Regions from separate parts of the Streptomyces sp. PTL18 genome, predicted to be linked through region 2. Evidence: predicted binding sites of a transcription regulator. Region 2 holds the regulator's gene; the other holds the start of a gene.
What was found. Region 2 encodes HspR, which represses chaperone genes until heat shock. Its sites were predicted from a motif close to TTGAGNNNNNNNNNCTCAA; they were not measured.
Positions count from the first base shown of each region.

Region 1: the regulator HspR is predicted to act here: its motif matches at 1,313-1,331, upstream of dnaK (molecular chaperone DnaK).

Region 1 is NZ_JCAJZO010000018.1:128,544-131,951, forward strand. It holds gene AC5WS8_RS28230 (alkaline phosphatase family protein) at 1-673, shown strand, start outside; gene AC5WS8_RS28235 (OsmC family protein) at 787-1,212, shown strand; gene dnaK (molecular chaperone DnaK) at 1,379-3,241, shown strand; gene AC5WS8_RS28245 (SAM-dependent methyltransferase) at 3,348-3,408, opposite strand, start outside.
Region 2 is NZ_JCAJZO010000020.1:93,032-96,439, reverse strand. It holds gene grpE (nucleotide exchange factor GrpE) at 1-194, shown strand, start outside; gene dnaJ (molecular chaperone DnaJ) at 234-1,400, shown strand; gene AC5WS8_RS29475 (heat shock protein transcriptional repressor HspR) at 1,405-1,854, shown strand; gene AC5WS8_RS29470 (sugar ABC transporter substrate-binding protein) at 2,500-3,408, shown strand, end outside.

The DNA of each region.
Region 1 (3,408 bases), on a different contig from region 2:
GGTCGGGCGCACCCACAGTGGGGCGGAGGCGCGCGCCGCCGTACGGGCCGCGCTGCGCAGGCCGGTCGAGGAGGACGGCGAGCACAAGCGGGCCTCCCGCCGCCACTCGGAGCCGATCGTGCTCGCCTCCGGCAATCTCGGCCTCGTCTCCTTCCCCGACGTGCCGCACCGGATGAGCAAGGAGGAGATCGACCGCCGCCACCCCGCGCTGCTGTCCACGCTCGCCGACCATCCCGGCATCGGGTTCGTCCTCGTCCGCAGCGAGGAGCACGGAGGGGTGGTGCTCGGCGCGTTCGGCGCCGAGATCCCGGTGGACCGCCTCGCCGACGAGACGGGTCCGCTCACGGGCTTCGGGGCGGGTGCCGCCGACGCCGTGCGGCGCACGCACTCCTTCCCGCACGCCGCCGACATCATGGTCAACTCCTGGTACGACCCGGTCGAGGGCGAAGTCCTGGCGTTCGAGGAGCAGATCGGCTCCCACGGCGGGCTCGGCGGCGCCCAGGGCCGGCCCTTCCTGCTGTGGCCGGTGGGACTGTCCGCCCCGGCGGAGGAGGGCGCCGAACTCGTCGGCGCCGAGCAGGTCCACCAGGTCTTCCGTCGCTGGCTGCGCGAGTGGGACGGCCCCCAAGTACCACTGCCCCTCTCCGAGGAGGAGGACGAACGCGCCGCCTGACGACGAACCGGAGGCCGACGCGGAGGGAAACCGGGTCCGCGGGGGCCGGGTGTGATCGGATGGGAGCGACGGAACCCCGGCAACGGGACCCCCATCGAAAAGAAGGAAGAACCGTGGCAACCACGCGCACCGCTCACACCGTCTGGGAAGGCAACCTGCTCGAGGGCAACGGCGTCGTCACCTTCGACTCCTCCGGCATCGGCCAGCAGCCGGTGTCGTGGCCGTCGCGGGCCGAGCAGGCGAACGGAAGGACCAGCCCCGAGGAGCTGATCGCCGCCGCCCACTCCAGCTGCTTCTCCATGGCGCTGTCGCACGGCCTGACCGGCGCCGGCACCCCGCCCACCAAGCTCGAGACGAAGGCCGACGTCACCTTCCAGCCGGGTGAGGGCATCACGGGCATCCACCTGACCGTCGAGGGCACCGTCCCCGGTATCGACAACGACGCGTTCGTCGCCGCCGCCGAGGACGCCAAGAAGAACTGCCCGGTCAGCCAGGCCCTGACCGGTACGACGATCACGCTGGACGCCAAGCTCGCCTGACCCTCGTGTTCGCGAAGGTGCCGCGCTTCCCGCCGAGGGGGCGCGGCACCGCCGTTTTCCGGGTACTCGGCCTCGCGTCGGGGCCCCCGGGTCGTGCACCTTGACAAGGGGTCACTCAAGTTTTGTGATGGGGTCGGGGAAGGCGCCCGTGCGGAAGGGGACGGCGATGACACGCGCGGTCGGGATCGATCTGGGGACGACGAACTCGGTGGTGGCCGTGCTGGAAGGCGGTGAGCCCACCGTCATCAGCAACGCCGAGGGTGCGCGGACAACGCCGTCGGTCGTGGCCTTCGCCAAGAACGGCGAGGTACTGGTCGGCGAGGTGGCCAAGCGGCAGGCCGTGACGAACGTCGAGCGCACCGCGCGCTCGGTCAAGCGGCACATGGGCGACGCGCACTGGCGTTTCCCGGAGCAGGGATCCGTGGACGGCACCCGCTTCCGGGCCCAGGAGCTGTCCGCGCGCGTCCTGCAGAAGCTGAGGCGGGACGCCGAGGCGTATCTGGGCGAGGACGTCACCGACGCCGTGATCACCGTGCCCGCGTACTTCGACGACGCCCAGCGGCAGGCCACCAAGGAGGCCGGGGAGATCGCGGGGCTGAAGGTCCTGCGGATCATCAACGAGCCGACGGCGGCGGCCCTCGCCTACGGCCTCGACCGCGGCGAGGAGCAGACCGTCCTCGTCTTCGACCTCGGCGGTGGCACTTTCGACGTCTCGCTGCTGGAGATCGGCGACGGAGTGATCGAGGTCAAGGCCACCAACGGTGACACCCACCTCGGCGGTGACGACTGGGACCAGCGGGTCGTGGACCACCTGGTGAAGCGGTTCAAGGGCCAGTACGGCATCGATCTCGGCGCCGACAAGATGGCGCTGCAGCGGCTGCGGGAGGCGGCGGAGAAGGCCAAGATCGAGCTGTCCGCCTCCACCGAGACGACCGTCAACCTGCCGTACATCACCGCCTCCGCCGAGGGGCCGCTGCACCTGGAGGAGAGGCTGACCCGCGCCCGGTTCCAGGAGCTGACGGCCGACCTCCTGGATCGTTGCCGGGCGCCCTTCCACCAGGCGGTCCGGGATGCGGGCGTGGAGCTGTCCGCGATCGACCATGTGATCCTCGTCGGCGGCTCCACCCGGATGCCCGCGGTCACCGACCTGGTGCGGGAACTCACCGGCAAGGACCCGCACAAGGGCGTCAACCCGGACGAGGTCGTGGCGGTCGGCGCGGCCCTCCAGGCCGGTGTCCTGCGCGGCGACGTCAAGGACGTGCTGCTGCTCGACGTGACCCCGCTGTCCCTCGGCATCGAGACCAAGGGCGGCATCATGACCAAGCTGATCGAACGCAACACGACCATTCCGACGCGGCGTTCGGAGATCTTCTCCACTGCCGAGGACAACCAGCCGTCGGTCGGCATCCAGGTCTACCAGGGCGAACGGGAGATCGCCGCGTACAACAAGAAGCTCGGTGTCTTCGACCTGACCGGGTTGCCGCCCGCGCCGCGCGGGGTGCCGCAGATCGAGGTGACCTTCGACATCGACGCCGACGGGATCATGCACGTCTCCGCGAAGGACCTGGCGACGGGCCGCGAACAGAAGATGACGGTGACCGGCGGCTCGGCGTTGCCCAAGGACGAGATCGACCGGATGATGCGGGACGCGGAGGAGTACGCCGAGGAGGACCGCAGGCGCCGGGAGGCGGCGGAGACGCGCAACCAGGCGGAGCAGCTCGTCCACCAGACCGAGAAGTTCCTGCGGGAGAACGACGAGCGGGTGCCCGCGGACACCAAGGGCGAGGTGACGGCGGCGGTGACCGAACTGAAGGACCTGCTCAAGGAGGGCGCCGACACGACGGCCCTTCGGGGCGGCGTGGACAAGCTCGCCACGGTCGGCCAGAGGATGGGCCAGGCGATGTACGCCCAGTCCCAGCAGACGTCCCCTGACGACGCTCGGCAGCACACGGCACCGCGGGAGGAAGAGGGTGTGGTGGACGCGGAGGTCGTCGACGAGGACAGGGACACCAAGGGGGGCGCGGCCTGAGCCCGCGCTCGCCGCCGGGCACGGTTCGGGCGGGCACGGCGGAGCGGCGCCGGCGGCGGGCGCGGGGTGCCTGTCCGGTGGGGACGGCCGGGACGGGCGGCGGGTGTCAGGGCTTGCGGGCCACTCCGGCGTACACCGGGACGATGCCCTCCTCCTGGGCCGTCACG
Region 2 (3,408 bases):
ACAGCTACGCGCCGGACGTCACGGAGACGACGTGCGTGGCGATTCTGCAGCCCGGGTATCGCTTCGGCGAGCGCACCATCCGCCCCGCGCGGGTGGCCGTCGCCGAGCCGCAGCCGGGGGCGCAGACGGTCAAGGCCGAGGAGACGACCGAGGCGGGCGACGACAAGGAGAACGGTGGCCCGGACGAGGGCTGACGTACACCACGAAGGCACAGGGAAGGAGGGACGTCGGGGATGAGCACCAAGGACTTCATCGAGAAGGACTACTACAAGGTCCTCGGCGTCCCCAAGGACGCCACCGAGGCCGAGATCAAGAAGGCGTACCGGAAGCTCGCCCGCGAGTACCACCCGGACGCCAACAAGGGGAACGCCAAGGCGGAGGAACGTTTCAAGGAGATCTCCGAGGCGAACGACGTCCTCGGCGATCCCAAGAAGCGCAAGGAGTACGACGAGGCCCGCGCCCTGTTCGGCAACGGCGGGTTCCGTCCCGGTCCCGGGGCGGGCGGCTCCTTCAACTTCGACCTGGGCGACCTCTTCGGCGGCCAGGGCGGCGCCGGGGGTGGCTTCGGCGGCGGTCTCGGTGACGTCTTCGGGGGCCTGTTCAACCGCGGCGGCGGCGCGGGCACGCGTACCCAGCCCCGGCGCGGCCAGGACATCGAGTCCGAGGTCACACTGAGCTTCATGGAGGCGGTGGACGGCGCGACCGTGCCGCTGCGCATGTCCTCGCAGTCACCGTGCAAGGCCTGTTCGGGCACCGGCGACCAGAACGGCACACCGCGCGTGTGCCCGACCTGCGTCGGCACCGGGCAGGTGGCGCGCGGCTCGGGCGGCGGCTTCTCGCTGACCGACCCGTGCCCGGACTGCAAGGGGCGCGGGCTGATCGCGGAGCACCCGTGCGAGGTCTGCAAGGGCAGCGGCCGGGCCAAGTCGTCCCGGACGATGCAGGTGCGCATCCCGGCGGGCGTGTCCGACGGGCAGCGCATCCGGCTGCGCGGCAAGGGCGCACCCGGCGAGCGGGGCGGCCTGGCCGGCGACCTGTACGTGGTCGTGCACGTCAATCCGCACCCCGTCTTCGGCCGCAAGGACGACAACCTCACGGTGACCGTGCCGGTGACGTTCGCGGAGGCGGCGCTCGGTGCCGACATCCGGGTGCCCACCCTCGGCGGGCCCCCGGTGACGCTGAAGCTGCCCCCCGGCACCCCGAACGGGCGTACTATGCGCGCCCGTGGAAAGGGCGCGGTCCGCAAGGACGGCACCCGCGGCGACCTGCTGGTCACCGTGGAGGTGAGTGTCCCGAAGGACCTGTCGGGGAAGGCTCGTGACGCGCTGGAGGCGTATCGCGAGGCAACCGCGGGCGAGGACCCGCGGGCGGAGCTGTTCCAGGCCGCGAAGGGAGCATGATGCGATGGACGGCCGTCGACGCAACCCGTATGAGCTGACCGAGGACACGCCGGTCTACGTCATCTCGGTGGCGGCCCAGCTCTCCGGACTGCACCCGCAGACGCTGCGCCAGTACGACCGCCTGGGGCTCGTGTCCCCGGACCGCACCGCGGGCCGGGGCCGGCGCTACTCGGCCCGCGACATCGAACTGCTCCGCCAGGTTCAGCAGTTGTCGCAGGACGAGGGCATCAATCTGGCCGGCATCAAGCGCATCATCGAACTGGAGAACCAGGTCGCCGCGCTCCAGTCCCGTGTCGCGGAACTTCAGGCCGCGCTCGACGGCGCGGCGGCGGCGATGCGTCAGCGCGAGGCGGCCGTCCACGCCTCCTACCGCCGCGACCTGGTGCCGTACCAGGAGGTGCAGCAGACCAGCGCGCTGGTGGTGTGGCGCCCGAAGCGGCAGCAGCAGGACTGAGGGGAACACCCGACGGCGAAGGGGCCCGCGGCGCAGCGCGGGCCCCTTCGCCGTGCCGGAGCCGGTGAGCTTCGGGGCGGCGGGCGGGGGCAGGTCCGAGAGGCGGCCGGGCCCTGGCGGGGCTGCCGGACGACTCGTTGGCGGGCACGACGGCGGTGGCCGCCGCGGCGGTCGTGCGTCGTCTGGCTGGGTTTATTCGGCCCTCTGATCGGATCGGGACGCGGCAAGGCATCCGTGATCACGACCCGTGGGACGAGGGAGAGGCTGTACAGGAACTTTACTTTTCGCTGACTCTTCGGGGAGCCGGACGTTCGACACCCACTTGTGGATGCGTGACGAAGATCACGTTTCATGGAAATTTACCGAAGCGCTGAGATCCGTCGGCTGGTTGACCTTGTGTCAGGTACCGATCGCGCCAGGTGACGGACTGAATTCGCATCAGGCGGGCAGGGGCGGAGTGCCGCCACGCGACGCTCCCTTGGTTTTCACTTGACTCGCACAGTGATCCTGTTGCCATCTCGTTAACCCGTAGTTCTTGACGCTGCGTACCGTCCCCGCGTTGGCTTTCAGCCACCTGGGTCGCAACGCTGCTCCCTCGCCCGGAAGGCACCTGATGTGATTGCTCGTACCACCCGTAGGACCGCTGTGCGTCGTACCGCCATGGCCCTGGCCGCCTCGGCGTCGGCCGTCTCGCTCGCCGCGTGCGGGGTCATCGACGGAGTCGGCGGCAGCAGCAGCTCCGCCACGCCGAAGAAGGGCAACGACATCACGGTCGGTCTCCTTTTGCCCGAGAAGGAGAACCCGCGGTACGACAAGTTCGACTACCCCATCATCAAGAAGCAGGTCGCCTCCCTCACCGACAACAAGGGCAAGGTCGTCTACGCCAACGCCGACGCCGACCCGGCCACGCAGAGCAAGCAGCTCGACCAGATGATCGCCGACAAGGTGGACGTGCTGCTGGTGGACGCGGTCGACGCCAAGGCCATCGCGCCCGGCGTGCAGAAGGCCAAGGACGCGGGCATCCCGGTCATCGCCTACGACCGTCTCGCCCAGGGCCCGATCGACGCGTACATCTCCTTCGACAACGAACTGGTCGGCCAGGTCCAGGGCCGCGCCCTCACGGACGCGCTCGGAGCCAAGGCGTCGAGCAGCAAGATCGTCATGATGAACGGCTCGCCCACCGACCCGAACGCGGCGCAGTTCAAGGAGGGCGCGCTCAGCGAGCTCCAGGGCAAGGTCAACATCGTCAAGTCCTACGACACCAAGGACTGGAAGCCGGAGAACGCCAAGGCGAACATGGCGCAGGCGATCCAGGCTGTCGGCCTGGGCAACATCGCCGCGGTCTACTCCGCGAACGACGGCATGGCCGGCGCCGTCATCGAAGCGCTGAAGGAGGCGGGCGCCAGCAAGATCCCGCCGGTGACCGGGCAGGACGCGGCGCTGGACGCGGTGCAGCGGATCGTCTCCGGTGAGCAGTACATGAGCGTGTACAAGTCGTACCCGGAGGAGGCCAACAACGCGGCCGAGATGGCCGTGGCCAAGGTCCAGGGCCGC